4 regions of the Neobacillus camarae genome follow, and region 4 is predicted to be linked to each of the others. Evidence: riboswitches for the same ligand, from Rfam matches in the RefSeq annotation. Region 4 holds a riboswitch; each other region holds the start of a gene.
What was found. Region 4 has a riboswitch for cyclic di-GMP ahead of ACY8D0_RS09945 (DUF3789 domain-containing protein). Riboswitches for the same ligand answer to the same signal wherever they lie in the genome.

Region 1: another riboswitch for cyclic di-GMP. It lies ahead of ACY8D0_RS11850 (DUF3789 domain-containing protein); the one in region 4 lies ahead of ACY8D0_RS09945 (DUF3789 domain-containing protein).
Region 2: another riboswitch for cyclic di-GMP. It lies ahead of fliM (flagellar motor switch protein FliM); the one in region 4 lies ahead of ACY8D0_RS09945 (DUF3789 domain-containing protein).
Region 3: another riboswitch for cyclic di-GMP. It lies ahead of ACY8D0_RS07765 (hypothetical protein); the one in region 4 lies ahead of ACY8D0_RS09945 (DUF3789 domain-containing protein).

Annotation. Positions count from the first base shown of each region.
Region 1 is NZ_JBUCKX010000002.1:869,940-877,642, reverse strand. Features, by position in the region: gene flgK (flagellar hook-associated protein FlgK) at 1-56, opposite strand, end outside; gene ACY8D0_RS11885 (flagellar protein FlgN) at 68-544, opposite strand; gene flgM (flagellar biosynthesis anti-sigma factor FlgM) at 537-803, opposite strand; gene ACY8D0_RS11875 (flagellar hook-basal body protein) at 985-1,761, opposite strand; gene ACY8D0_RS11870 (flagellar hook-basal body protein) at 1,767-2,603, opposite strand; gene ACY8D0_RS11865 (YaaR family protein) at 2,619-3,056, opposite strand; gene motA (flagellar motor stator protein MotA) at 3,138-3,938, shown strand; gene ACY8D0_RS11855 (flagellar motor protein MotB) at 3,935-4,657, shown strand; cyclic di-GMP riboswitch class I at 4,788-4,871, shown strand; gene ACY8D0_RS11850 (DUF3789 domain-containing protein) at 4,913-5,032, shown strand; gene ACY8D0_RS11845 (hypothetical protein) at 5,165-5,302, shown strand; gene ACY8D0_RS11840 (SgcJ/EcaC family oxidoreductase) at 5,378-5,821, opposite strand; gene ACY8D0_RS11835 (SRPBCC family protein) at 5,881-6,306, opposite strand; partial or broken gene ACY8D0_RS11830 (Nif3-like dinuclear metal center hexameric protein) at 6,521-7,434, opposite strand.
Region 2 is NZ_JBUCKX010000002.1:886,806-894,508, forward strand. Features, by position in the region: gene ACY8D0_RS11915 (nuclease-related domain-containing protein) at 1-168, opposite strand, end outside; gene fliD (flagellar filament capping protein FliD) at 460-2,004, shown strand; gene ACY8D0_RS11925 (glucosaminidase domain-containing protein) at 2,025-2,708, opposite strand; gene ACY8D0_RS11930 (flagellar hook-length control protein FliK) at 2,817-3,896, shown strand; gene ACY8D0_RS11935 (flagellar hook capping FlgD N-terminal domain-containing protein) at 3,909-4,325, shown strand; gene ACY8D0_RS11940 (flagellar hook-basal body complex protein) at 4,338-5,144, shown strand; cyclic di-GMP riboswitch class I at 5,297-5,383, shown strand; gene fliM (flagellar motor switch protein FliM) at 5,508-6,449, shown strand; partial or broken gene fliN (flagellar motor switch protein FliN) at 6,547-6,816, shown strand; gene ACY8D0_RS11955 (flagellar protein FliT) at 6,832-7,191, shown strand; gene fliS (flagellar export chaperone FliS) at 7,205-7,576, shown strand; gene flgB (flagellar basal body rod protein FlgB) at 7,610-7,703, shown strand, end outside.
Region 3 is NZ_JBUCKX010000001.1:1,684,657-1,692,359, reverse strand. Features, by position in the region: gene ACY8D0_RS07775 (YciI family protein) at 218-514, opposite strand; gene ACY8D0_RS07770 (PAS domain-containing protein) at 705-1,589, opposite strand; gene ACY8D0_RS07765 (hypothetical protein) at 1,893-2,114, opposite strand; cyclic di-GMP riboswitch class I at 2,144-2,227, opposite strand; gene ACY8D0_RS07760 (GNAT family N-acetyltransferase) at 2,311-2,904, opposite strand; gene ACY8D0_RS07755 (DUF4097 family beta strand repeat-containing protein) at 3,028-3,987, opposite strand; gene ACY8D0_RS07750 (DUF1700 domain-containing protein) at 3,991-4,503, opposite strand; gene ACY8D0_RS07745 (sensor histidine kinase) at 4,698-5,888, shown strand; gene ACY8D0_RS07740 (response regulator) at 5,889-6,539, shown strand; gene ACY8D0_RS07735 (fumarylacetoacetate hydrolase family protein) at 6,854-7,703, opposite strand, start outside.
Region 4 is NZ_JBUCKX010000002.1:458,936-466,638, forward strand. Features, by position in the region: gene galE (UDP-glucose 4-epimerase GalE) at 1-515, shown strand, start outside; gene ACY8D0_RS09930 (sugar phosphate nucleotidyltransferase) at 616-2,001, shown strand; gene ACY8D0_RS09935 (UDP-glucose dehydrogenase family protein) at 2,263-3,582, shown strand; gene ACY8D0_RS09940 (VanZ family protein) at 3,794-4,240, shown strand; gene ACY8D0_RS09945 (DUF3789 domain-containing protein) at 4,518-4,643, opposite strand; cyclic di-GMP riboswitch class I at 4,694-4,779, opposite strand; partial or broken gene ACY8D0_RS09950 (YifB family Mg chelatase-like AAA ATPase) at 5,442-6,970, shown strand; gene ACY8D0_RS09955 (REP-associated tyrosine transposase) at 6,972-7,466, shown strand.

The DNA.
Region 1 (7,703 bases), 410 kb from region 4:
TGTTGTGATAAAATCGCTCTTTTTCCGATTTCTAAACCATGGAAGGTAGAATACATTGTTTTCTCCCCTATGCCTTTAAGTCAAATAATAACGCATACTCTCGAGCATCCTGAGAAGCGGTTTCTGCGCCCGCATTATAAAGCCCGGTTTCCTGCCGTCGCGGCAGCATTTGCTCGATCATGAACTGAGTATAGGTTAGCGCCTGCTCAAGCAGCTGCTGATTCATCTGGTTGACTTTTTCGATTTCCTCAAACAAGCGCTGCAATAGCTCCAGTTTTGCCGTCCACTCTGCTTTTATCTCATCATCCTGCTGTTCTTCAATCAGTTTTGAAAGTGGAAAATATGAATAGTCATGCTCTAACACATCCATTCTCATCCGGTCCACTGCTTTGATTTTTTTGATGAGCTTGGATTCATCCGCCATCACGGCCAACAGCGGATTGATTTCTGCAGATATTAGAATTTCCTGTTTTTTCTTGGCGGTCTCGAGCAGAGTCATGTGCAGGTCGGTTAACATCCGCAAAACTTCGGTCAGGCTATTCATCGATTTTTGCACCCGACTTCCAGACTGACAACAATTTTTCGGCCAGCTTTTCACTGTCGACTTTGTACGTGCCATTGGCAATTTGTGCTTTCAGTTGCTCAATTTTGGCCTCTTTGTCTTTTTGGATTTGCAGCTTGGCTTCGCTTGATAATTCCACTTTATCGGTTTGTGCCTCTTTCTTTTCCTCCGTCCGAGGCTGTTGATTCTTTTGATATGCCTGATAAGCCGCATCAATTCGGTTGATTGGATTGATTTTCATTACGCCCGCTCCTTTAAACTCTTTCCTTACCTGATGTATCGGCACTTGATGGTTTGTTGTTTAGGGAATTTTTCTTTGAAATTGTTAAAGTTTTTCCAAAGAACCCACATTCGACTCCCGATTGGGTCTATGGCTATTAAAAAAGACGGCAGCACTGTAAAAATGCCGCCGCCTTTCATCGTTACGATCTCATAATGCCATTGGCGATCCCCATCATTTGGTCCGCATAGCTTAGTGCTCGGGCATTTGCTTGGTAGCCCCTTTGCGTCTTAACCATATCAGTCATCTCTTGATTTAGGTCGACATTGGACGATTCTAAATATCCTTGCCTGATTTGAACATCCGAGCCCGCCCCTGTAACCGCTCCACCAGATAACCGGTAAACGCCGCCGTCCTCTTTAAGCAATTGGGGATTGGTAAAATTGACTACGCCAATTCTTTGGTTAGTCCCTTCAATCGTTCCGTCAGCCGCCACAACAAACTTCTGGTCGTTGCTCCATTCAATCGGATTGCCGTTTTGGTCTAACAACACATCACCATGGGCATTAACGAGCTGGAAGCGTCCGGCTCCGATCGGGGTCTGCTGAAACGCTCCGCTTCTCGTGTATAAAACTTCCGTTCCCGAGTCAGTCGATCGGCGCACCTGAAAATACCCGCTGCCTTCAATCATGAAATCAAACGGCTGATCAGTCTGCTTCGGTGCACCCTGGGTCCACTCAATCGGTGTAGCCGCAATCCGGGAACCAAACGTGGTCCGGATTCCAAGCGGCGACTTCCGTCCAACCTCCTCTTGTGTATCCGCCTGATTTTGAATCGAAACCGTCAAGTTTTCGGAAAAGGTGGCTTCCCGTCGTTTAAAGCCCTCAGTGTCCACATTCGCGATATTATTCGCGATCGTGTCCAGCTTGCCCTGATAGGCCCGGACTCCAGATGAGGCAATCAATAAAGATGTATTCATACCCGTTATACCCTTCCAATCGTGTTTAGTTGTTCAAGCGTTGTGTCATAAGCCTGGAGGACTTTTTGATTGGCCTCATACAGGCGGATATTGCCCATCATGTCGGTGATTGTTTGCGACAGGTCGACATTCGACTGCTCAATCATTTTATGTTGCAGCTGCAATCCAGCTGGGAGGGTTTGCTCCAGCATCACCGCCGTGGCACCCTCCAGTTCATATAATCCATTATCTTTTTTGACTAATTGATTGGGATTGTCTACCACCATGATGCCGAGCGAACCAACAATCCGTGCACTCGCAGTGTCTCCCGGATGCACAATAATTTCACCATCCGTTCCGATGGAGATATCACCACCGGAAATTTCTGCATCCGCTATCGGCTGGCCGTCCTTTCCCAATACCAAATCTCCAGCGGCTGTCACCAGTTGGCCATTTTCATTGACCGAAAACCGGCCATTGCGGGTTAATTGTATTCCCCCATCCGCTGTTTGTACCGCAAAAAAAGCAGCCGGCTGGACAGTCTGGCCGTTTTCCAGATTTGGTGCAAGTGCTTGGTCGTTGATCGCCACATCAAACGGCAGGTTCGTGCTTACCAAACTTCCCTGCGAAAATAAGGGCAAGTTCTCCTGGTTATAGACCCCCATGGATAAAGTCCCAATTTTGGGTGCCATCCCTGTATTTTGATTGATGCGCGACAGCAGCATTTCCGGAAATGACCGCAATGGGCTGCTGTCCTGTTTAAAACCGGGCGTTTCCGCGTTTGCTAGATTATTCGTCAACGCATTTTGTCTTCTTTGCAGCGCAATCATGCCGGATGCGGCCGTATCAATCCCTCTCAGCATATTCTCAGTCCTCCCTTATGTATATAAATTGACCAACAATCCCTTTACTTCGCCGATGGTCTTTAACAGCTCCACCGATGAGGTTTGTTTTTCCATGACCTGTTCCGAAATTTTAATCAACTGCTGGTCAACTTGTTTAATAATTTTCAGCTTCTTATCTCGTCCATTGGATTGAAAATGCCGATACTCTTCTAAGGAATAACCGTTCTGCACGACCTCTTTTAAAAAATCCTGGATGCTTTGTTTATAGTCAAGCAAATCCTTAACGGATTGGGAGGCAGCAAGGCGGCTTCCGTTTTGGTCCAGCTGTTTCAGAAGCGTCTGCAGGCGTTCCCCGGTGAAATCGTGCTGTGTTTCATGAAAAACTTGCTGGAAAGCAAGGGAATCCTTTCCCTTTTCCCGGACAGATACAAAGCGTTCCTGGCTGACTCCATGGGTCTGTTGGATCTTCATTCGAGGCACCCCTTTCGCAAAGTACACGGAGCAATTGCTTTTGATAAAACTACACTAAAGAATAAACCAAAGGAGAAAATTATGTCTAGTATTTTTGGAATTTTATTAGCACTGCTCGTCATCGGAGTCGGAATGATTTTAAAAGGCGCGCCGCTCACGGCTTTGAACAACCCTGCGGCATTTTTGATTATTTTTGGCGGTACCGTTGCCGCCTTGTTGATTGCGTTTCCGTTTCGCGAAATCAAGAATTTCCCGAAGTTGCTGAAAATTGCCCTGTTTGAACCGAAGCTCCCTTCGAAAGCAGAACAGGTAAAGATTTTAATCGAATGCGCGGAAGTTGCCAAACGGGAAGGATTTTTGGCACTGGAGGAAATGGCCGAATCCGCAGATGACCCTTTTTTCAAGAAAGGATTAGAAATGATTATTGACGGGTATGAAACTGAATTTATCGAGGAAGTGTTAATGGAGGAGATAGAAGCGATTAGTCAGCGCCACAAGACAGGTGCGCTGATTTTTTCACAAGCAGCCACTTATGCTCCGTCACTTGGGGTGCTTGGTGCCGTCGTCGGTTTGATTGCCGCTCTCGGTTCGTTATCGCAAATTGAAAAAATCGGCCATTCCATCGCCGCTGCCTTCATCGCCACCCTGCTCGGGATTTTTTCCGGATATGTGCTGTGGAACCCGCTAGCCAACAAGTTAAAGCGGCTGTCCAAACAGGAGCAGGAATTAAAGCTTTTAATGGTTGAGGGGCTATTGTCGATTTATCAAGGAGTGCTCCCAAGCGCTTTAGAGAAAAAACTGTCTGTCCATATTCCACCCTCCGAACGAAAGGCCTTAGAAAAACAACAACCTGGGGAGGACTTGGAGGAGAGCATGGCATGAAAAGACGGCAGCGGGTGTTTGACAACGAACACGAAGAACATACGGACGAGTCCTGGCTGATCCCCTATGCGGATTTGCTTACATTACTGCTGGCGTTATTTATTGTGCTGTATGCGGCCAGCACGATTGACAAAGAGAAATATCAATCCATCATGGAATCGTTCCAGTCGGAACTGACGGGAACCCAAATTGAGGAGAAAAAAGCCGGACTGTCTCCTACACTCCCTAAAGCGGATGCCGAACAGGAAGAGACCGGAGAAAACAATGACAAAGAACTCAATGTGTTAAAGCAGCAGTTGGAAAGTTACATCAACGCCAACAATCTGCAAAGCTCGGTTACGCTTCAGGAAACAGAAAAAGGAATCGAGGTGTCCCTAAAAGAAGTGGTGTTGTTTGATTCCGGACGGGCGGAATTGAAGGAGCGTTCGTATCAGACTCTAAACGGAATTGTCGGCCTGATCAATACGGTGCCTAATCCAATCAATATTGAAGGGCATACGGATAATGTGCCGGCCCACAATACGAGTTATGCTTCCAACTGGGAGCTTTCCGCGGCGCGTGCCGCAAGCGTGCTTCACTATTTTGAGACCCAGCAGGTAGCCCCAAGCCGGATGCAGTTTTCCGGATATGGTGAATTTAAGCCCCTTTATCCCAATGACTCAGACGAGCATCGCCAGGCCAACCGCCGGGTGACCATCGTAATTCTGCGCGGCAGCTGATGATGGCTGCCGCAATTTTACTTGTGTAGGAATTATTTTTTAAAAAGTTGTTATTTGAACCCTAAACTTTTTGGAGAAGGATGCCGATATAAAAAATAACAGGTAAATACTGTTAATCACATTCATAACTCGTACGAAAGGGCAAAATGACCGAAAGGTGATGGCGCAAAACTACAGGGGCTAAGGCGCAACGCTATGCTAGCCAGTTACCGAATATGAACCTTCCTGCGATTTATGTAAAACGGAGGGAACACAATGTTTGCTTTTGCTGCAGGTTTAGTGACGGGGTCCTTTTTCATGCTAGTAATTATGAGTCTAATGACAGCTGCCAAAGAGGCAGACCGCCATATCGAATTATCTGTAACGAAAGAATAGTGACATAGACCCTAACACAATCCTCCGTTTAGGGTCTATTCATTTTTTTATAACGGCTGTGTAAAAAAGCGCATTGGGGCGGAAAAAAGCAAGCAAGCCTAACACAGCCTCATCATAAAGGAGTAATGTTTTATGTCAAAAAGTTTATGGACCACACCGGAAGAATATGTCCGGAGGAAACGGTTAAAAAAGAAGGCAGCCTATGTGTTTATACTGCTTGGCACCGCAGTCCTTAGTACACTATTGACCTTGCTGACAAACCAATATTGAGAAAAACAGGGGAAGTGAATAGCACTTCCCCCTTTGCTTCCCTAGACCGATAAAAGTAAAAAGCTCACTTCCGTTTTATGACAACAACTCCCTCAATTCATTTGTCATTTGCTCCACCAACTCGGGTCTTCCATGAAATTGTGCCGGTGTATTTTGAAACAGTTGAATACGCCATACTCCATCCATCTTTACCAATACCAAAGTTTGATGCGCATTTACATTGGGATTGAGATCCGTTTGCTGAGGGGGCACCATACCAGCAATGGCCCTCAAAATAGCAATATCAGGACTAAGAAACTGGATATGCTTCACTTTGCTGATATATCGGGCAGTTAAATGATGCTCAAAAATGGGCGCTACATGCGCAAAAATTTCCTGATTGCCAATAACTTGGCTTCCATCAAACCCAATCATCTCTCCATCCTTAGCGAATAACTTGGCCATATCACGTGCATTCCGATGATTCCAAGCATCTAAAAGCTCAGTATATACTGTTTTTACTATGTCTATTTTTTCCATATAGATTTTCTCCTCATCCGTATTTAATTTCTATTAAGAAAAAGGATGCATCCAATAGATTATCCTTCGATATAGTGAGGAAGCTTTTCTTTGACGATTTTCTCCCAGCCGCCGTCCATCACTCCACGAATGACTGTGTGCGGTTGCCCAAATTCCGTGGTTTTTTCTGCATCCCATCCAGAATGAATCAAGGTAAACTCCGTGGCCGCCTCATCTACCTTTTTCAATTCAAATTCAAGATGCCAGTCTTTTCCCCAGTTGAAACCAATCTTATTTGGAGGGTCAAGCTCGGTAATTTTACAAGGAGAATCCCCGAATGGCCCTGCTTGAAGAACGAACTCATGGCCCATGAGCGGTTCAAGGGTACTAGGCATCCACCAAGCAGCTATGCCTTCTGATGTTGAAACGGCCTTCCATACCTTTTCAATCGGTGCTTTCAGTACCATCGTTTTGCGGATTTCCGGTAGTGTTTCATTTATTTCCATTCCTTAATACCTCCAAATCTATATAACACCTTTTAATGTCACTAGTTATAATAACACCTTTTAGTGTTATGTCAAATAGTTTCCCTTTTTCAACGAACTCACATGCAATCAATCCATCATATCATTTGCAAAAATGGCTTAATAAACACAACAGGGCAGCATAATGACTAGAAGCCCAAATCAAAAGATCTAACTCTCATTTCACAGCTTACCTTTATAACCACCATTTTTCCTGTGGGATTAAAACTGTTTCAATAGGAAAGTTTTTCTCGAACCATTCCTTCATTAATGTCCTATGAACAAGATATTCCGATGCGGAATGGGAAACGCCGATTAAAGACATCGAAGTATTCGAAGCGTAGTCCATCATTTGTTTGTATTTTTTTTACCATATTCATTATCAATATGACAATGGATTTCGCCCGTAATGTAAGCTTGAACACCATTCTCTTCCGCTTCTTTCATCCAATCCACTACATCACCACATCCAGCAACAATCGCAACCCTTTGAATATCTGCCAATTTTTGACCTTCAAAATCAACATAAGGAATTTCAAAGATTTTCTCTAAAGTGGAAATCAGCTTGTCAGAGTTTGTTTTTTCGATATTAGCATATAGGACATATTCATTTTTTGCCTGCAATGATGCATCAACAAGGATTTCGGCATTTAGCCTTTTGGCCATGGCTATATTTGTGCCCAATTGTTTATGACAATCCAATGGGATGTGGCAAGTATAAACGGACAGGTTTTTCTCTTTCATTTGTTGAATGTATTTTTCTTTAATTGGCACAAAACCTTGTCCCCATTCCCCTTTTGGGTCCCCACACTCCATCAATAAGGGATGGTGCATAAAAAGGAAGTCACCGCTTTTGCTTTCTTCTATAAACCGTTTCAATACTTGGTCTGTAGGGAACACAGCTAGAAAAATTTTCTCTACATTTGTATCCCCTTTTAACATGAGGCCATTAAATAATTCCACAAAGTCTTTTTCAAAGGCTGCTTTCCAATCAAAATTTAAAGGTTCATAAACTCTTGGTATGAATCGACTGAAAGATGCATCCTTTCCATATGATTTTATATCAAGTTCATCATCTAACTTAGACACTATTTCCTTGAGCTCAACCATAAAATAACTCCCCCAGATGGTTTTTAAGTTTTTTATTTTTTAATATAATTTTTCACTTAATGATAGAAAAATCTTAACATAAATTCTCCTTTTCCTTATATAAAATCACTTCTGTTGTTTTAAACTTGATTATTCTATAACACAGAAAAACGCATTAGAATTCGTCTTAGAATCCTAATGCGTTTTTACTTGTAATTAGGTTGGTAATTTGTACATATAAAGTGAACTCGTTACACTTATCACACGTGTTACCATTCACCAAGGGTGTT
Region 2 (7,703 bases), 430 kb from region 4:
TAAATAATAATCGGTGGTCAGTTCACCGCGGTATCCCGCCCATTTTTTGGCCAGATCGGCTTCGATTTGTGGTCTTTTAGGATGCGTCGGACGAATTCTTCGAAGTAAAGCCTGCAATTTGATGATATCGATTGGAATTTCCCGTTTCTTGATGATCAGATAAATCACTCCTATTCTCTTTTTCAAGATAGTAATTCGCTAATCAGGACTAAACCCCTGCCTATTTAAATGAATTTTTTATAAATGTGTCATTATTCACCAAATTTGGAGATGCTGTTTTATCAGCAAAAATTTCAATATATCGGCAAAATTTTTATTTTATCGGTAAAAAATCAAATATATCGGGAAAAATCACCATTATATCAGGAAATCGGCATTTTTTAAAAATAACCCCTCTATAATCAGAACCAGCCTGCCGATACTACTACAGAGAATATCTTTTATGCGAGGTGACTAGCCGTGAGTACTTCCGGGATTGCCAGGTTAACCGGGTTCGCATCAGGCCTCGATACTGACACGATTGTCAAAAAATTGATGAGTGCCGAGAGCGTGACTCTTAATAAATTAAAGCAGAACCAGCAAAAGCAAACGTGGCTCAGTGAAGCCTACCGGCAGTGGAACACTGATTTTTTGGCCTTTCGGTCCAATACCCTTTTTAATATGAATCTATCAAAAACTTATAATACGTTTGATGTCTCTTCAAGCCAAGGAAACGCAGTATCGGCAACCGCATCAGGGAGTTCCTTTGCCGGGACATACTCCGTTGAAGTCAAGCAACTGGCCAGCTCCGCCACCTTTACGGGCAGCAAAGTGGCACTGGACCCCACAAAAACATTGGGTAACACAATTCAAGGGACCGCGCAATTATCAGCTGATACATCCATTACCATGAAGGTCTATAACGACCCGAAGGACCCGGCTGCCTATCAATCGATGACGCTTGCCATCAAAACAACCGATACCATTGACGATGTCGTGGAAAAAATCAATGGGGCCAAAGACAGCACCGGAAAAAGCTTGGGGGTGGAGGCATTCTATGACCCTACCCTTCAACAATTCATGTTAAAAACAAAGGAGACTGGGGCGGCGGCCCAAATCGACCTCAGCGGAAATACAAGTGCGTCCAGTCTGGGGTTTTTAAGCAATACCCTCGGACTTGATCCAGCGAAATTAATCCAAAACGGCCTAAATGCCGATATCGTTTTCAATGGTAATGAGATCACGAATTTATCAGCCAATACAGCAACTATTATGGGGACTAATTTTACTTTTAAAAATATAACCATCGGGGCCAGCACGGTTACCGTTTCGCAAAATCCTGATGAAGTCATAAAAAATATTAAGGATTTTGTTGACCAATATAATAGCTTACTTGACAAGCTGAATACAGCCATCGAGGAGCCTGTCTACCGGGACTATCAACCGCTTTTGGACGAGCAGCGCACTGAGATGAGCGAGAAACAAGTAGAATTATGGGAGACAAAAGCCAAGAGCGGTCTTCTCCGGAGTGACCGGATTCTTACTGATGTTGTAAACAAGATACGCGGTGCCATGACATCCATCGTCGATAACGGCAGCAGTACTTATCATTCGCTCGCATCGATTGGAATTTCCTCCAATAGCTATCAGGATAAGGGGAAATTGTATGTCGATGAAACCAAGCTACGACAAGCAATCCAAGAGGATCCCGACGCAGTGGAAAAGTTGTTTTCACAGCTTGGGGATACGGATAAAGGGACCAATGGCTTCATCAATCAGCTCTCCGATATCTTTCAGAACGGTATCAAAGACCTGACGAGCAAGGCCGGTTATACGGGAAACAGCCTGTACGACCAAAGCGTCATCGGTAAATTATTGACGAACATTCAAAATGATATTAGCACGCAAAACGATCGATTATCGAAAAAGGAAGACCAATATTACAGCAAATTCTCCGCTATGGAGCAGGCCATCTCTCAATTCAACTCCCAAAGCTCATGGCTGTACCAGCAAACCGGACAATAAAAAAAGGAAGACCCCCCGCATTAAGCGAGCTCGGTCTTCCCGGTTATCGTATCAAAATAGCGTTGAACGCCAGTCACCCAATGGTTATTTAACTGATTCGGGTCGTTGGCTGCGCCAATCGGCGCGTATTTGGCTCCAATTTGAGCAATCGATGTTTTACCCTTGTCCAAATAATTTTCCCGCAGGTTACGGGCCATATCAAAAATGCTGTCCTGAATCGAGTCGTAGGATTTTAACCCGTTTTTGCCCATCATCCCAGCTACATTATATTTAAACCGGGCAGCATTAGAGGTTCCGTTGCCAGTCTCATGAATCGAAATCGCAGCCAAGAGCGCGGGGCTGATTTGATACTTTTCCCCAGCCTCGGCGAAGTATTGCCCGGTATTTTGCAACACACCTTTTAAATAAGAGTTCAGGGCATCAGCATCGATTGCGGCAGTATTTAACTCTGTACCGGTTGTTGCTTGCAAAGGTTCGGATACATCACCGGCCGTGTAGGAATTCAAGCCGGAAAATAGCAATGAAGAAATATCCGAATTGCTAGTTTGATTGAGTTCAGCTTGCAGGAGAGCTTGCTGCAACAGAAGTTCAAACGAACTGCTGTTCAAGCCGGATAGAGAGGTTGATGGACTTTGTCCGATACGTGAAATGTCCATCATGGTTTTGTAAAGCAACCAATTGGTGGACAGATTTCCGATATTCATAGCTGTCGTCTCCTTATCACGTGTTTGTTTTTATTTTATCTCTATTATACCTCTATGAAAATAACTTTTCTAAAAAAATACTTATTTGTTAAAAAGTAGGTGAAAAAAGTGATCCAGCTTGCAGCAATACAGAATCAACTCAGCAAACAGCCGAGTAAAACAACTGGAAAAGAGGGAGAACCGACTGCTGCTTTTGATCTGTTGCTCCAATTGTCCAGCCAGGAGGAAGAACCGGAAAGTGAGCCAAATGCAGACCTACCTCAATTGCTGCTGTTCCCGTTCCTTCAACAGGCAGGCCGCATAAATCAGCTTTGTCCTAATGCGGGAAATCCCGATGTTGAATCTAATCAGGAGGGATTGCTTCAACCGGTAGTAGTGACAACAGGAGATATCCCAGCTGCCTTGTTACCTGAACACCCCGACATACCGGCTATGGAACTTCAAACGAAAGATGGAGTGACTGGAGAACAGCAATCGGGAACAGGCACCTTTCAGGTATTGGATGGGAGATCCCTAGCGGAACCGACACTTAACAAAGAAGAAGCCATCCCCTTTCAAATGCAGACTAAAGAAGATGTAAGTGGATGGGACTCCCCACAAAAGGCGACCGATGATGTTCAAGTGGTGAACTTAACACCGCAGGTGATGGTGTCATCCGGAAATGAAATGACAACTCAGGCCATGGTTGCCCCTAGTGGGGATCCGACCGACATGCCGGCTCAAACCGTACGGGCGGATCGTTTCGACCAAGACATCACGCAGTTTATCGAGTCCGCTATCCAAGTGTCCGGTTCCGAAGATGGAATTGAGGCGGCCTTTACTCTGGTGCCGAAGCATTTAGGGAAAGTGGAGGTCAAAGTTAAAATTCAGGATGGACAAGTAACCGCAGAATTCTTGACCAGCACGCCGCTTGGTAAGGACTTGTTGGAAACCAATGTCCAAGCATTGCGCTCCAGCCTTGAAACACAAGGACTGCAAGTGGCCAAAATCGATATCACCCAGCAAATCCAAAGCCCGGCCCTCAACTTCATGGGAACCCTCTCGCAACGGGGAGATTCACATGGCAGACAAGGCCAACAGCCGGATTCCCGAAAGCGTGGCGGCCTGCAAGCGATACAGCCCCAAGAAGAATATCGCGAATATGATTTGCCTATAGATGGGGCTTCACAAATTAACACAACTGCCTAAGGAGGACCAGCCGTGACAACGATTAATTCTATCAACAACTACACAACCGCATCCGCAAGCACCCAGGCAAAACAAGATTTAGGAAAAGAAGCGTTTCTTAAAATATTGGTCACCCAACTGCAAAACCAAGACCCGACCCAGCCGCAGCAGGACGGGGAATTCATTGGACAAATGGCGCAGCTCAGCGTACTGGAGCAGTTGTCCAACTTAAATAACTCGCTGACAGCCTACCTCGAGTCAAGCAATAATCTCAGTCAGCACTCGTACGTGTTGGGCAATACCGTCACCTGGACGAATCCTGAAACCAATGCACAGGAGAGCGGAATCGTTACGGGGATTAATTATAAAAACAATCAGGTCTACTACAAAGTCGGTGACCAAGAAATTGTATCGAGCAGCATCACTTCCATGGAAATCAATCAAAACTAGGGGGAAAACCACATGTTACGTTCATTAAATTCAGGAGTATCAGGGCTTAAAGGGTTTCAAACGAAGTTAGATGTCATTGGTAATAACATTGCAAACGTCAATACCGTAGGATTTCAAAAAAGCCGGGTCATGTTTGAAGATATCTTCAGCCAGACCGTAAAGGATGCAACTGGACCCAAGGATAATCCCGCCTCAGGCGGTACCAATCCGATACAAGTCGGGTTGGGAACTAAAGTGGGCAGCATTGATACGGTGTTTACGCCGGGAAGCCCGACGACAACGAATATCGGCACCGACCTCTATATTGATGGAGATGGCTTCTTTGTGGTTCAAAATGCGGCCGGGGAACAGTTTTTAACACGGGCCGGCAATTTCAAAGTAGACAGTAACAATCAGTTGGTCTCCCAAAATGGCTTGTTTGTTTTAGATCAAACAGGTGCCACAATTACCATTCCGAATAAATACATTTCCTTTGCCATTGACTCCACCGGGGAGATCATTGGGGTGGATGCGAAAGGCAACAGTGTAGATTCCACTATTAAAATCGGAACCGTAGAGGTAAACAATCCAGGCGGGCTTGATAAAGCGGGAGGATCTTTATATTCGTTAACCCCAAATGCCGACAGCCGCAGAATGGCAGGTCTGCTAAAACAGGGCAGCGATGCTTCGATTATCTCAGGCGCCCTGGAAATGTCGAATGTCGATTTGTCAGAGGAGCTGACCGACATGATCACCGCTCAAAGGGGCTTCCAAGCCAATGCGAAAATCATCACCGTGTCCGACTCCATTTTGGAGGAACTAGTAAACTTAAAACGATAACCACCAATGTGAGAATATCATCCCAGATATTCTCCTTTTTTTGACAAAAATATATATAATTCGAACGCATTCGTCATTTTATGGGGGTATTCTACAAAATTTATTTGAAAATATATATTTGTAATGTTATCATTTTCCTAGAATAATTCGAAAATTGATAAAGGCAAACCTGGGGAAACCCAGTGACGCAAAGCTAAAGGGGCTAAATTGTCAATACAGTATGCTCGCCAGCTACCGATAATAGGTTTGTTGTCCTAAACTATCTATGTTTATTTGCTATGGACGAGACTATTCTTCGGGGTGGTCTCGTCTTTTTTTGTGGGCATATTTAAATAGTCTTTAAGGAATAAGAGGTGTGAATAAATGGACAATGGTATGCCGAATTCCCTAAGTTTTGGTGGTGGCCCAGCTGAACCAAAAGTCTACGATTTTAAAAAAGCATTGCGGTTATCAATGGAACAGGTCCGGGTTCTGACTAGAATTCACGAGAACTTTGCTTATCAATTTGCTTCGTTTATCTCCTCTGAATTGCGGACGTTTGTCCAAGTGGATGCCGCCAGTGTGGAACAGATGCTGTACGAGGAATTCATTAATCAGCTGCCCGATACCACGATTTTAAGTGTGTTTGAATCCGGAGAGCAGGGCATCCGCATGGCGATGGAATTGAATCCGCAAATGGCGTTTGTCATGATTGACCGTCTTTTGGGCGGTAAGGGGACCATTGGGGAATGGGGAAGAACTTCTCTTACGCCGATTGAATCAAACGTATTGAAGCGCCTGCTTGAGGGCGTGGTCCAAATTCTTCAGAAGGCCTGGAGCGATATTATGGTCCTGCCGCTTGCGTATGTCAATATGGAAACCAATCCGCAGTTTTTACAATTGGGAATTCCCACTGAAACCGTAATCGTCATCCGCTTCCAGATTACCATCGGAAAGATGGAACAGATGATGCATTTGTGTATTCCTTACATATTGTTAGAGCCGTTTATACCCAAACTGTCCTCCCATAACTGGTACGGACATGGAAAATGGGCGAAGAACAAGGATGAAAGTGAATTTTTGCAAGGGCGGATTGAGCATTTGACGGTTCCGGTTATTACAGAATTGGGACGGGCATCCATCACGATTGAGGAACTGCTTGGACTTTCTGTGAATGATGTTATTCAATTGCACCAACTGGTCGATGAGCCTTTGCAAGTAAGGGTCAATGAAGAAGTGAAGTTTTTCGCGCATCCTGGCACGAAGAAATCCAGGGTAGCAATGAAAATTGAACATGTGGTGGAAGGAGAGAGGGCGCGTGATTGAGCAGGGGAAACTCACCCAGGATGAAATGGCTGCCTTGCTTGGCGGTGACAGGCAGGAAGTGGCCGAAAAGCCGTTTCTGTTTACAGAGCTTGAGCCTGATCCTGACCAAGGACCTCAAACAGAACAAATGAACTTAGACCTCCTTTTGGAGATCCCGTTAGAGATTGTCGTGGAACTGGGGAGAACCAAAATGAAAATCAGCGAGGTGCTGGAATTAACGAGCGGTTCCATTGTGGAGCTGGACAAGATGTCAGGGGAGCCGGTTGATATTTTTGTCAACAATAAGCTGATTGCCAGGGGCGAAGTGGTCGTCATCGAGGAGCACTTTGGCGTAAGAATTAAGGAAATTTGCCAATCACCTTTATAAAAGGGATCCAAACATATGTATGAGGAAAAACAGGCTCAACTTAATCATTATTTGGACTTAACGGTGAGGGTTTTGGAGGCGCTGAAGCAGGGGGCCGAGGAGAAGGTACCGGAACTCATCGGGCAGCGGGAAGAATGCATAACCGCCATTAACCGGCTGGATGAGAAAGCGGGGAAGCCACTAATGAATGAATTCATTCGCAGGATTTTGAACCAGCTTTTGTCCCTGGAAGAGGAAATCAAACCAGAGCTTCAGCGTGTGATGCGGGAAATGTCCAGCCGAAACAGGAACGAGCAAAATAATCAATTCGTCAAGAGGCAGTACGAAGATTGGCAGGCAGTTCCTAAGGGTGTTTTTTATGACCGGCGGAAGTAAGGAGTGTGGAAACATGAAGAATTTAAACGAAATTTACCAGAGAAACCAGGTGTTAACGGCCAAACCTGAAGAACTGACACTCATGCTCTATAATGGCGGGGTCAAAAATCTCTATCAGGCAAAAGTGGCCATCGAGAATAAGGACCCTGCGAAGGCCCATTCTTTAATCATAAAAACGCAGGAAATTCTTACAGAGCTTATGGTGACGTTGAATATGGATTATGAAGTATCCAGGTCTCTTTTTTCTCTCTATGAATATATGAAACAACGATTGATTGAAGCGAACATTGGAAAAGATGCGGGAATAGTGGATGAAATAGAAGGAATGTTTCGGGGGCTGAAAACCACTTGGTCAGATGCCATTAAAACCATGAAGACCAATTAATCAGCAGTTATTTTAAAAAGAGAGGGTGACAAGATGAACCAGCTGATTGGAATCATGTCGAGTGCTTTGGATGCCTCTATGTTACGGCAGAAGTCCATTTCCAATAATATTGCCAATGCCGATACCC
Region 3 (7,703 bases), on a different contig from region 4:
ATATGTTAAAATCCATAACCATTGTTATAAAAGGATAAGGAAGATACCAAATCATAGGTGAATTGGTCTGCTATTATAGTATGCCATTTCGAATGTTCTCCACAGAAACGGAACTACTTATTTTTTGAGTCAGTCTTCAATATTTCCAGATCATATATGAAATGAATCCACCGTAAAAAACCAATAACTTATAAAACAATTCCGTTGTCCTTAACCCTTATAATTTGTTATTGATAAGTGAAACTCTATACGGATGAATTTCTGCCGTCATGATTCCCTGTAAGACAGATGGGTCATTTTCCATCATTTTATAAGCGGCTTCCATGGATTCAACCTGAAAGACAACAATGCCGAATGCACCATCTAGACAAGGTCCCGCCAAAATTAGCTTGCCTTCATCTAAAAGGCCTTGAAGATACTCAAAATGATGTCCCATGATTTCTGATTCTTCCTTTGTCATGGTTTCCAAAAAATCTGGCCGTGTTGGTTTGATTAAGTATACAAATTGTTCCATCCTAGTTACTCCCCTAATTCATCAGTTATTTAATAAAAAAATTCGACTTATTCGCGTCCATTTCCTTTATTAAAACGCCCACAAAAAAAGCAGGCATACTAGCCCGCCAATTTTCCGTATCCTATTAATTTATTGCTTTCGTCAAACGGTTTTTATCGATTTTGGCTTTTGGAATATCGACGAGTCCTTGTTAGTTATGAGAACCATTCAAACCTTTCGCCTGATTTTTGGCACGATACATCGCCGAATCCGCATTTTTTATCAGCTCTTCGACCGTTTCCCCATCCTCTTGAGAAAATGCCACACCAATACTTGCTGCAATGCAAATCGTATGGCCCGATATTTTAAATGGTTCGGAGATTACCTCCTTAATCCGCTCAACTAGAGAAGTAAAATCAGCCCGGCATTTAACATCCGCTTGAAAAACCGTGAACTCGTCACCACCCCAACGGGCGGCAAAACCCTTGTCTCCCACTGCGAATGTCAACCTTTTTGCCGCTTCTATAAGAAGTTGGTCACCAATATCGTGGCCAAAAGTATCGTTGACGTGCTTAAAACCATCCAAATCAAGCAACATCAGTCCATGACATTCACTTTTAGATTCCTCTAAAAGTAGACGGAGGCGTCTCTTAAACAAACGCCGATTTGGCAATTTAGTTTCACTGTCATGATAGGCATAGTAGGCAATTGTCTCGTCTGTTTCTTTACGGTCTGTAATGTCCTGCCCCACCCCAATGGTTTGTATGATATCTCCTGAATGGTTGCGGATATATTGAGCTGTAGTCTCATACCACCGATATTCTCCATTTTTATGCCGAACTTGACCGGTAAATCGTACCGTATCCTGATCGACGTACAACGAATCGCGATGCTCTAGAAATTTTGTATTGGTTCCAGGGTGGTTAAAAGATGCTGCGGGTTTCCCAACAACTTCATCTGGAGTATATCCAAGTAATGCCTTCACATTGGGAGAGATATAAGTGAATACTCCATCAGCTGAAATAGATGAGATAATGTTTAGGGACTTTTCTGATATTAACGAGAACATTTGCTGAATATCCGATATTTCCTGCATGTTAACTAGACTCCGATTAAATTTGATTCTACCATTATATTTCATCTTATAACGTAAAACAAAGGATATTTTTTCCCGATCCTAGTATCCGGGTGATTTCACTTTCGATTGAAATTTCTCCATGTTGAGCTTCAGTAATTTTGTTCCCATCTCCATTGCTCCAGAAGAAATGTCCAAACAAAAAAGTGCAGCGGCTATAATAAACCATTGCACTTTTTTGTTAATTTAAGCTTATCCAAGCCTTGTTTAAGACTGCCATTTGCATTTTTGGTTCCGGAGCTATTTTTCTGCCAGATCAGATAGTTAACTTAGAATCCCTTTACTTAAGCGAAAAACGCTTTTTTTATTATCATACCATTCTAAGGCGACCAAAAATAACCTTCTTACCAATAATTCTTCTTCCAAAACTTTTACATCATGATCATACTTTTCCAGTATAGAATTAACATATAACTCTACTAGATTTTCATCACTTAGTACTCTAACATCAAAATATGGTTCTTGTTCATAAGCAAGAGCTGCCACAAAGATACACCCCTAAAATATGTTCTATTTTAGGCAACTCAGCCGTCATAGTGTAACACCTTAGACCTGAAGCTTTGCGTCCCAATCTTTCGAGTGGTTTGCCTTTTTCTATTAAAATAATTATTTTATTATTAAAATTATATTACATTTTTACAATAATTGAAAACAAAAATTCTAAAAAAGTGTTAATTAGTAATCAATATTTTTTCTCTAATAAATACATCAATCTTTCTTTTACTGACTCCCATTCATCATCCACTATACTGTAGAATATATTGTCGTGTATGGTACCATCTGGTTTGATTCTATGTTTTCGAAAAGTTCCCTCTTTTGTTGCCCCTATTCGCTCGACTGCCTTTTGAGATCGTAAGTTTTGTCCACTAACCGAAAATTGAACCCGAATGACGTTTAGTTCTTCAAAGCAATACTTTAATAATAAATATTTGCATTCTGTGTTTACGTTGGTTCTCCAAACTTCTGGTGAAAGCCAGGTCCAACCGATCTCCACATTGCGATTAACCAAATCAATATCACCAATTCTAGTCGTTCCGATTATTTTTCCTGTCAGTTTATCCTTTATAACAAAAGGGATTTGCTTTCCTGCCTTTTTGTTGTCCATCGCTGTCATTATTATTTGCTCTAGATCCTCCACTGTTTTCACTTGCCGCCAGGTATATTCCCAAATATCAGGACTATTTAAAGCCTCAAATAATGGTTCCTTATACTTAACTTTTAGTGGAATAAGAGAAATGGACTCCCCATTTAAGATTATTTCTGTTTCCAATAGCATCCTCTCCCTTTATAGGGAATTAATTTCGCCACTCTATGAAACAATACCTGCTTACACCAGCTGCTCAGTTCACACAAAAAAACCGGCTTACTGTAAAAGCCGGATTTAATGGTTGAGCAGGTATCATCGAATAGTAAAATCACCTGAACTTGTTCTCGCTGTTAATGTAACCTTGCCGTCTCCGATTTTTCCAACGATTCGATGTTCTGACTTCTCTGAGTAATTCATCTCGTCTAAATGGGCTATTCCATCACCTGAACTCGTTTTGTAATCCACTTTCAATGAGGTCGGTGATTTGGTGAAACTCACATCGATATCACCGCTGCTAGCTTCCAACTCGACATTCCCCTTCATTTCTTTCATTTTTGCAACAATGTCTCCAGAAGAAGTATTCATCTTGATGTCCTCGGATACCGTATTCCCTGATACAATATCACCACTGCTAGTAACTAAATCAGTTCCCTTGGCCTCGTTATTGTTTATCGTAATATCGCCGCTGCTTGTTACAAACTCCATTTGATTGGAGCGATTTTCAGAAGCCACGATGTCTCCACTAGATGCATGAAGCACAAAATGATCTTCGGCCACTGCGTCTGTAGCTTTAATATCCCCTGATTGTGTTTCAATCGTTATGACTTTTCCTTGAATTTCCTCTAAGTTTATATCACCGGATGCCGCCTTGATTTCAATCGAATCATAAACTTTTTCTGGCACTTTGACATTTAGTTCTACCTTGGTAAAGTTAAACATCATAAATTGAAACTTATCTTCCTTATCCATTGTGATTTTAAGGGTATTGCCGTCTTTGGCCATATCTAGCTTATAAAGATTTTTACTCTTTTTCCCTGCTTTTCCTGAAAATTCTGCTTCAATCTTATCTCCGTTAGTTGACACAAGCTTGACATCGACAGTTGGTGATTCAATGCGTACATTTCGGATTCCTTCGGCTGATGCCTCTTTTGATTGATGAACACCCACAGAACTGAATGTAAATGCCTCCGCACCGGAAGTGTTGATGGACATAATCACACCAACCACTCCAATTATTACTAATGCTAACGCCCCGTACATTAATTTTCTCATTTTTTATTCTCCTTTTATTAGTCTACTATTCCAGTTTACGTATTTACTTAAAAGCTTGTAGAAACCTTTCCCAGCTATAGCCATACCTGCTCCGAGAGCCACTCCTACTCCGCAAACAATCAACGATAAAAATAACTCGAAGTTTGTAAATCCGCCCATAAACACCTGTGTCAGGACAAATAGCGGGGATAATACAAAGCAAATTGCTACGATGCATAGTGACAAATAAACTCCAAAAATCGCAAGTACAGGACCTAATACAAAAATGAGATTAAAGAAAAATAAACTGAGGGATGCCAGAATGATTCGACCCATATTACGGTAAGGATCTTTTTCAGTATCGCTCGGCAACGGATAGGTATCTTCTAATGTCGCGGATAATTTGGGGTCCGCTAATCGATTTTCATTTGCCACTTCCATTAGATCCTTATATAGTTCAACCAGTTTTACCCGGTCCTCAAGCGGCAGCCCTTTTAATCGCTCATCTAACTCTTGGAGCATTTCTTCTTTATTCATGTTCTTCGTTCCTTTCTTTACCCTATGGCCTTATCATACAAAGAAAAAGTCATATGACCGTAGTGCAGCCAGTCATAAAATAAAGCTAATTACAGCCTTTTTAATAAAATTCTTTATTTTTAGGCTATGACTAATGTCCAAATTCTTGTAAGATAGGTAAGGATAGGTAAAAAGTATCAGGGGTGGGGCGTAACATGAAGACAGACCATAATTGGATCTGGGTGGACTGGTTTATTTTTTTCCTAAGACTATGCTGGTATCTTTCTGGTGTTCTTTACTTTATTCTTCATAGGGAAGAATCAGGAGGGTTATCTTTTTTCGTTTTTATCGGTATATTAACAGTTTCCTATATTGTCCCCCATATTTTTTGGAGGCCCGGCTACAAAAATCCGATCTTCTACCCTGTTGCCGAACTGATAGTGACAGGCGGAGCTGCCATTTATTTTAATATCGTGCGACAATTTGACCTTGGCACCTCTACCGTCATCATGACTTTCTTAATGATCGGTTACCTTGCCACCAAACAGACGGCGAAGTGGACCTTTCCCTTATTTTTTATTGTCTTCCCGATCCCGCGTTTATGGACTACTGACACAGCCACCTATCTGATGCAGTACATCGATATCTTTATCTTTTTCGGCTTTGGGGCCTGTTTTAACTATGTCATTCAGTCGCAGCAACGGACCAAACGGATGATCGAAGAAAATAGTAAACAATATAAATTAATCCAAGAGCAATATCGGGTGCTTCAGCAATATGCCGAGCAAATTGAGAAGGTCACGCTGCTTCAAGAACGGAACCGGCTGGCTCAAGAGCTGCACGACACGATTGGCCATCATTTTACTTCAGTTACTGTTGGACTAGATGCGGTATCGTATTTGCTGGAAACCGATGTGGAGAAAGCAAAAAAGAAAATAGAAATGCTAGCGAATGTTTCTCGTAAAGGCTTAGATGATATTCGAAAGCACATTCATCAAATTGCGCCAGAGGAAAATGAAGAGCGATTGTCTTTCCTTTTACATCAGATTGCGGCTAATTTTAAAGAAAATACCGATACCGATGTACAGTTCCACTTACATGGCAAAGAGATGCCTATTTCCAAAAATATAAAACTCGTGTTCATCCGCTGCCTTCAAGAGGCACTCACCAATGCTAAAAGGCATGGCAGCGCTTCAAAGATAATGATTGATTGTCTTTTTACCGCCTCGGACATTGTTTTAACCATTGAAAACGATGGAAGTCCTATGGAGGATTCTCAGCCTGGCTTCGGCCTAACCGCGATGAAAGAACGGATTGGGGAGTTGCATGGAAATCTTGAAATCACAAGTGGAAACGATCGTGGAGTAAAACTTACCATTACGGTTCCTATAAAGGGGGTTGCCTAAATGAGCGGGATTAAACTAGTCATAGCGGATGATCAAGAGCTGATACGTGAAAGTTTATCCATCGTGTTAGATATGGATAATGAAATTGAAATTGTGGGGTTGGCGGAAAATGGTGCTGAAGCCATCACGTTATGTGAACAGCTTAGCCCCAGTACCATATTGATGGATATCAACATGCCGGTAATGGATGGAATTTCTGCTACTAAGGTCATTAAACAGCGCTGGCCGGATATCAAGGTGATGATGTTAACCACCTTCCAGGAGGTCCATCATGTGATTGAAGCCTTATCGCTTGGAGCAGAAGGTTATTTGTTGAAAGCCATTCATCCAAAGGATTTGATTGCTGGCATCAAGTTAATCCATAAAGGCGGGACTTTGCTTCCACAGGATTTGGCCAAGCTGCTTGTCCAGCAGATTAACAGCCATCCAGCTCCCGACGTTCAAAGTAACAAAAATCAATACGAGTTAACAGAACGTGAGGAAGACGTGTTAGAGTGTATAGCACAAGGTCTAAGCAATAAGAATATTGCAGAAAAGCTGTTTTTATCAGAGGGAACGGTTAAAAACTATATTTCTAGCATCTACCATAAATTAGATGTGAAGGATCGATTCCAGGCGGCGTTAAAAGCACAGCAAGAGGGGTTAATTTAAGGTTCTTGGTATGAAAAACAAACCATCCAATGACTAGATGGTTTGTTTTTCTTTTTTCCTAGATTTTCAATGAAGACCTGCAAAGAAATACATAAAGATAAAAAATATTAGAAAGGTAAGAACTGCACCCAGAACCGATTGATTCCGCGTATTTTTGTGCTCTATTGCCTTTTTTATCAATGAAACAAGATTTAAAAACCATAGGACGCCTAATATTGGGATCACACCCCACAAAAAAAATAAAACGACTGGCATGGATCATCTCCAATCTATGGCAATGAAATTTCCTTCTTGCCTATTATCTTTCAACCTATTTATGCAAGAGTTGTTTTAAGGGTACCGATGTTTTCGATGATCACTTCCATCTGGTCGCCCGGCTTTAACCACCGGCGTTCCTCTTCAGGGAGCCCTAAGATGACTCCTTCCGGGGTTCCGGTAAAAATCAGATCTCCTGGTTTTAGTGTCATATATTTCGAGATATAACTAATAATGGTGGCACAGTTAAAAATCATATACTTGGTATTGGAAGATTGGCGAACTTCCCCGTTTACTTTGGTTTCAATTTTTAGATTGGTCGGGTCGATTTCTTCGGCTGTTACCAAATAAGGTCCCACCGGAGCAAAACCGTCCGGGGATTTGCCAATCAGCCACTGGCTTGAGCGGAATTGCAGGTCTCTGACTGACAAATCGTTTCCGGCACTGTAGCCAAAAACATAGGACAAGGCTTCGTCCTCTGTAACATCCTTGGCTTCTTTTCCCATCACGATGACTAATTCGGCTTCGTAATCAAATTGACTGCCGTCTGACGGCAATGACACGACTTGATTGTGGGCAGATATGGCATTGTTGAATTTGCTGAAGATGACAGGCGTTTCCGGAACATCTTGGATTTGGGCCTCTTCCACATGGCTTACATAGTTCAACCCGACACAAAGGATTTTCTCCGGGTTGGTGACGACCGGCAGGAACTCCACTTCCTCTGGTTGGTCAAAAAAGGAGGCATCCAAACGATCGCTCTGATTGACCAACTCTTTTATCGTTGAGATGCTGCCTTGTGAAATGACGTCTAATAAGCTATTGGATATGTATTTTTCAAACTGCTGGGCAGCTTTTTGGAGATTGAGGATCCCCTTTCCCGTCATGACTCCTGTATAGAATTCACTA
Region 4 (7,703 bases):
ATTTAGCTAGGGCAGATACTGGTTTTTCTGTATCCATTCTGAGATATTTCAATCCTGTGGGGGCACATGAGAGTGGACTGATTGGTGAAGCACCTAATGGAATACCTAACAATCTTATGCCTTATCTAACCAAAGTAGCTAAAGGGGAACTAGAAAAGTTAAGAATCTTTGGAAGTGATTACCCGACAGTAGATGGCACTGGAGTTCGCGATTATATTCATGTGATGGATTTAGCTGAAGGTCATGTAGCGGCACTGGATAACCTTACTGAAGGAGTCCACATTTATAACTTAGGTACTGGCCAGGGGACTAGTGTACTAGAGTTAGTGAAAGCTTTCGAAGAAGCTAATGGAATTGAAATTCTATATGAAATTGTAAACCGTAGGCTCGGAGATATTGCTAAATGTTATGCCGATGTCTCAAAAGCACAAAAAGAGCTAGGTTGGGAAGCCAAGCGGGATATTTTGACCATGTGTCGGGATGCTTGGCTGTTTGAAAAGAACTATAAAGAATAAATTAAAGATAAAATGTATCCTAGTACTTGTCACGTAAATATTATTTAAATTAACAGTTACGAACGGGTCGATATGGCCTGTTTTTTTGTGGAGGGATAATATGAAGCTTGTATTGCTTTCAGGTGGATCTGGTAAGCGGTTATGGCCTTTATCAAACGATACAAGATCGAAACAGTTTTTAAGAGTATTAGAAGGTAATGATGAAAAGCAATCCATGGTTCAGCGTGTATGGGCGCAGTTAAAAACAGTGGGTCTTGCTGATTCATCTGTTATTGCTACATCTAAAATGCAAAGAGACATGATTAATAGTCAGTTGGGATTGGATGTTCCTCTTATCATTGAACCGGAAAGACGTGATACTTTTCCGGCTATTGCTTTAGCAGCCTCTTTTTTATATTCTGTTCAAGAGCTATCTGAAGATGAAGTGATTGTTGTTTTACCGGTTGACCCCTATGTGGAGGTTGGATTTTTTGAGAAGGTAAAGGAACTTGAGAATGTGCTACTAAATTCACAAGCTGATTTGGCTTTAGTTGGAGTTAGACCGACATATCCTTCCTCTAAATACGGCTACATAGTTCCTAAAGGTGCCGTTCAGGAAGATAACTATTTTACAGTTAATCACTTTACAGAAAAGCCAAGTGAAGAAATGGCACAATCTCTTATAGAAAAGAGTGCTCTATGGAATTGTGGGGTGTTTGCATTTAGATTAAATTATATTATAAATATATTAGAGGAAAAGGGATTCCCAATTAATTATGATAGACTTGAATTGGAATATAAAACTCTTCCAAAGATTAGCTTTGATTATGAGGTAGTAGAGAAAGCTAAACATATTGTTGCGCTACCTTACGATGGTTATTGGAAAGACCTTGGAACGTGGAATACATTAACTGAAGAAATGGCTACTTTACAACTAGGTAAGGGTGTCCTTAGTGAAGATTCCGTTAATACACATTTAATTAATGAACTCGATATCCCAGTAACTGTCATTGGAACAAAAGACATTGTAGTAGCAGCTAGTCCTGATGGGATTCTGGTTGCCGATAAGGCTTCAAGCCCGAAAATTAAAGATTTAATTGGTGGTTTCAACCAGCCCCCAATGTATGAAGAGCGAATTTGGGGCTGGTCCCGAGTACTGGATTATACCCAATATGATGACGGAAACGAAATGGTTACAAAACGAATATGCATCCATGAAGGAAAAAATTCCAGCTATCATTACCACAATTTACGGGATGAAGTTTGGACGATTGTCCGTGGAGAAGGTGAATTAGCCCTAGATGATTATATTACTCGTGTGAAAGCAGGGGACATTATTCATCTTCCAGCAGGAAAAAAACACGGCATTAAAGGACTTTCGGAGTTAGAATTTATTGAGGTCCAAACGGGAATGGGGATTAGTGAGGAAGATTTCACTCGCCTTTACTTTGAATGGGATGATGTCATTAATCATTTTAATAAGTCAAAAGCAAAAGTGATCTTATAAAATAAGGGAGGGACTAAGTTCTTTCCCTTTTTATATTAATCTATCCTGGAACCAATGATTTAAAACTTCCAAGTACATTGAATCAATTGTATAGAAATCCTTGTTCAGAAATGTGGAAGTTTCGTAGCTATTATATAACTCTGCTAAAGTTAGGTTATTAATAATATTTGTTATTTTTTTGTTTGATTTAATTTGTATTCTAAAATGTGAATTGAACCCATCTGGATTTTTTTACTTACTCTAGTAAAGGTGGAATTTAAATTGAAAATTGCTGTAGCTGGAACTGGTTACGTCGGCTTAGTAACAGGTGTGTGTTTAGCTGAAAAAGGGCATTCTGTTTCTTGTGTTGATATAGATAAGAAGAAAGTTTCCTTGATGAACTCTGGTGTTTCCCCTATTTATGAACCAGGTTTAGATGAACTAATGGTAAAAAATATGAATAAACTGACCTTCACCACTAATTATAAGGAAGCATATAAAGATGCTGATGTAATTTTTATTGGAGTTGGAACCCCTGAAAAGCATGATGGTTCTGCTAATTTATCGTATGTGTATGCAGTTGCGGAACAAATTGCCCAAAGCATTGAGAAAGACTGTGTAGTGGTTGTGAAATCAACTGTACCGATTGGAACAAACGATAAAGTGGAGGACTTGATTAAAAACAACCTTGCTCATAACGTTAAGGTATCAGTTGCTTCCAATCCCGAGTTTTTGTCACAGGGTACAGCTGTACGGGATACCTTGCACGCATCTAGAATTGTTATTGGAGTAGAAAATCAGGAAGCTGGAGAAGTACTGCGGGAAGTATACAAAGATTTTGAGGCACCTATTGTCGTAACGAATCGCAAAAGTGCCGAAATGATTAAATACGCATCTAATGATTTTCTAGCCCTTAAGATTTCTTTTATTAATGAAATTGCTAACCTTTGTGAAATCATTGGTGCGGACATTGATGATGTTGCGCTTGGAATGGGGTATGACAGCCGTATCGGGAATAGATTCTTAAATTCAGGAATTGGTTATGGTGGATCTTGTTTCCCGAAGGATACAAAGGCTTTACACTGGCTGGCTAACTTCCATGATTATGAGTTGAAAACAATTAAGGCTGCAATTGATGTAAACGAAAACCAAAAACTCAAATTAATTAAGAAGTCTCGTAAGTATTTTGATAGTTTAAAAGGATTGAATATAGCCGTTCTTGGTTTAACGTTCAAACCCGGTACGGATGATTTAAGAGAGGCACCATCTTTAGTTAATATCCCTATTATGCTGGAGGATGGCGCTAATGTTAGAGCATGGGATCCTGTAGGCGTGGATAACTTTGAGAAGAAATACCCTAACGAGATTACTTATTGCCCAACTATTGAAGAGACAATTAAAGATGCTGATGTCTGCTTTATCTTTACGGAGTGGGATGAGGTCAAAGACTTTGATCTATCACAATATAGCAAGTTAATGAAGAACCCTATCATTCTTGATGGTCGTAATTGCTATGATTTAACAAGTGCGAAGAAAGCTAAAATTGTTTATGATTCCATTGGTAGAGAAACAGTAAATACATTAGAGGTTTCACTGGTATAATACTTTAGTGAGCCTTGGAAGAAATGATGAGAGGGAGGAGATTTAAGTCCTTCCTCTTTTTGAATTACAACTTTATACATTACATAGATAATGAAATTCTTTTTTTAACAGCCCAGATAAACGTAGGTCTCCCTGTATGAAGGCCTGTTGGCTGTTTATAATATGATGATGGGGGATTAGATTCCCTGTTTGGCAACAAGGGGGAAGTGTAGTGACGAAGCAGAAGAAGTGGGCTAAAGGGGCGATTGTATGGATGATATGTATCTTTTGCTTTACGCAGCTGCCCTATTTTACAGGGGAAAACACCTCTAAAGCAATCCACAAGATAGTGGAAACGGAACATAAGGCAATCAGTACACCAAGTGCAGACAATCAGGAGGTTGGTATTTTAAACCTAATGATGAGAAAATCAACCCATTTTCTAGTGTTCGGATTTCTTGCATTTTTATTGTTTAAGTCACTGGGTGTAAAACGATTCTCTTATTTCTTGGCATGGCTAATTACCTTCTTTTACGCGATGACGGATGAATACCATCAATCGTTTATGCCAGGAAGAGTCTCTTCTTTTAGGGATGTTTTAATCGATTCATTTGGTGCCTTTATTTTCTTGACGATAACCTATTTGGTAAATAGACGAATAAAGGCAAGGACTCGTTAACCGGTACTTATTCAAACTCGGCTGCCACGAATGAGTGGCAGCCGAGCCTTTTCTATGTATATAAATTATAAGATAAAATGCAATATGATCCTCAACCAGCCGAAAAACGCTAACCACAATGGAACACTTAGAGAAGTGCCCCATACTAACCCAACTAGAAAATTCCCTTGCTCGTCCATCGAAATCAACTCCCATATAGGTTGGTTTCAATTCTTTTAGCTACGCCATAATTTGTAACCGTTTTCATTAATGTGTATACATTGAGTCGATCTACAAATCAGTTTAAATTCTGGTTATAGAATTTTTCTAGTTGCTGGTCACCATTTTTTGCTGCCATCATAAGACTCATGATCAAAACAATGAAAGTGGACCCGACAAGTAATCCTGCAAGAAAATATAACATAGTACCCCTCCTGAACTTTTTAAACCCATAATTCGCAGGAAGGCTTCATATTCGGCACCTGGCTGGCATAGTTTCAAGAACCGTAGCCCCTATAGTTTTGCGCCACCATCTTTCAACGGCTTTGCCCTTTCGTACGAACTATGTCTATTACAATCATATTATACCATATCTTGCTAATGCTAAATAGCAAATAAACTATTAACAAAGGGCAAACCAAAAAAACAGGAGAATATAAACGGTAAAGAAACAAAAGGCCCAGCAGTCTGTTAATCATGGCTTTTGTAAAGGAGGATTAGCTACAGCAAGAAAGGTGTTACAACTACATATTTCGGTGCCTGTCACCGCCCGAAGTTTGTCGAGATTTGTAGAATGAAAGTTTGTTATTTTTCAATATGCAGTAATCGCCGTGGAATTATACCATGGTATAATTCCACGGCGATTACTGTGATTCCTTCTATATATAAAGGGAAAATATAAAAAATTTGCTATTCCAAAATGGCCGGAAGTTGACGGATTGCCTGTCCGGTATTAGACGGTTATAAAATTCCGGTGCCTGTCACCACCCTGTCACCACCCGAACAATGCGAATTTTGTCGAAGAATGCATGGTTGCTAGCTGTACGGGAAGTGGTAGAATGGGGGTGTAGTCTTAGGTTGCCGTATATAGTATTCCTCAACTGATTTTCTCCTTTCTAACGATTCCTATCATTTTTTCTCACTCTCTTCACTAATTAGAATTCCCATTGCTATTTGCAGGTTACAGATTTAAGAATACGAGGCTTTTCCAGGAGGTTGTTTTATGACTGTGAAGGTGTCAAGTATTGGCTTAAAAGGGTTAGAAGGCTACTGCGTTCAGGTGGAGGTGAGGATTACGCCTGGCACGGAGTCAATGGTGATTGTTGGGTTGCCTGATGCCTCCGTTAAGAGTCACGGGAGCGGGTAATTGCGGCACTGAGCCGGTTTGATGCCGACGTGACGGACCAAAAGGTGGTGGTGAATCTTTCGCCAGCGGAACAGAAGAAAAATGGACCGTTGTTTGATTTGGCGATTGCCATTGCCGCTTTAAAAGAGCTGAATTTTATTAAAGGCGAGATTCCTTTGGATACGGCGTTTATTGGCGCTCTGTCTCTTGATGGGACAGTGGTAAAAGCGGAAGGGATGCTGCCGGCATTGACTGCGGCAAAAAGCCTCGGACTCAAAAAGGTTTATTTTCCTTTTGACCCATCCATTCCCATCCAACTGCTGCAAGGACTAGACTGTCGGGTGGTCCAACATATTGAAGAAGTCGTACAGCATTTAGAGGGGCAGGAAAGTTTGACATTGATTCCAGCGGCGGTCTCTGAGGCTCCTATACCACAGTTTTCGCATCGTCCTTTAAAGGATTTCGCCCATGTAATCGGTCATGAGCAGGCGAAGCGGGCTCTGATGATTGCTGCGGCTGGCGAGCATAATGTGTTAATGAGCGGTCCGCCTGGCTGTGGGAAGAGTTTGCTGGCGGAAACCTTTCCATCAATTCTGCCTTCGCTGACCAATCAATCCCAGCTCGAAGTTATGAGCTTATACCAATTGGCGGGTGAGAAATTAATCCATCCTACCCCGTATCGTCACCCCCATCATTCGGCATCATCTGTTGCGATTATTGGCGGCGGATCCACACCTCGGCCGGGAGAGATTTCTTTGGCCCATCATGGAGTTTTATTTTTAGATGAGATAGCAGAGTTCCCCAAAAAGACACTGGATATGCTGCGGCAGCCGCTGGAGACAGGCGAGGTGACGATCAGCCGGGCCCATTCCACGGTGACCTATCCTTGTTCCTTTATCCTGATCGGTGCCATGAATCCATGCCCCTGTGGATACCTTGGCTCCGCCAGCCACTATTGCACGTGTTCCTCCAAACAAATCCAAGCCTATCGAAATCGTTTGTCAGGTCCAGTGTATGACCGGATTGATATCCTTTTATCCTTAAAGTCGGTTAACCTTAATCAATCCATCATTCGGAACAAGTCTTCCAAGGAAATCAAGAAATTGGTGGAATTGGCTCGTGAACGCCAATACGAGCGTTATCAGCAAGAAGTTACCAATGCGAAGGTGCCAGTTGAGATTCTGTTGGAGACGTGCCGAATATCGAGTAACCAGCAAAACATGCTGACAAATGTGGTAGCCAAGCAAAATTGGAGCAATCGGGTGCAAATCAAAATCCTTAGGCTGGCCAGGTCGATATCCGATTTGGCGGGGGAAGCAGAGATTTCCGACCAAGCCATCTGGGAAGCAATGGCGCTAAGGCGCTGGAGCTACCAAAAACAACAGAGTGTCGCGAGGGAAACTTGATATGTCACGTGAGAAGCGTATCTGGATCCCCCATCGGTTTTATCATATCGTCTGCAGGGGCAATCGTCGTGACCCGCTGTTTCGTAACGCATCTGATTTTGAGGCCTTTCTCCATATCCTCAGTCAACTCCATCGGGACTATCGATTCGAAATCGCCTCCTATTGCTTGATGACCAACCATTATCACTTGCAAATCCGTAGCTCGGAGGTGTCACTCTCCAAATTGATGTCACTCGTCAATAAACGGTACGCCAATTACTATAATACGAAGTACCGCTTAACGGGCCATGTCTATGAGAAACGGTTCTATGACCATGTCATTGAAGACAAACAAGGGATGCTGGATGTCAGCCGGTACATCCATTTGAATCCTGTTGAAGCCAAAATGGTCAGAAGGCCGGAATACTATCCATGGAGCAGCTTCCCGCTATACAAAAGTTCCAGAATCATTCCTCCGAGTTTTATGAATAAGGAACAGCCTGCTTGGTTTTTATGAAGGTACGGAAGAGATGAGAAAGGATAAGTATTGTCATAGTTTACTTGGGAACGGAGCCCCGCCCCGAATAGAAAAGTGAACTTTAATAAATTGACATTTTTCTCCTATGCTAAGATGGGGGAAACCTTAATCCAAGCTCCTTTGTGGCACTTGTAATCAAACCTTTGTTTGACTGACAATATTCATGTCAATTTTTCGAATGAAGGTCTTCTATACCCGTGCATCCGGCAAATTTAA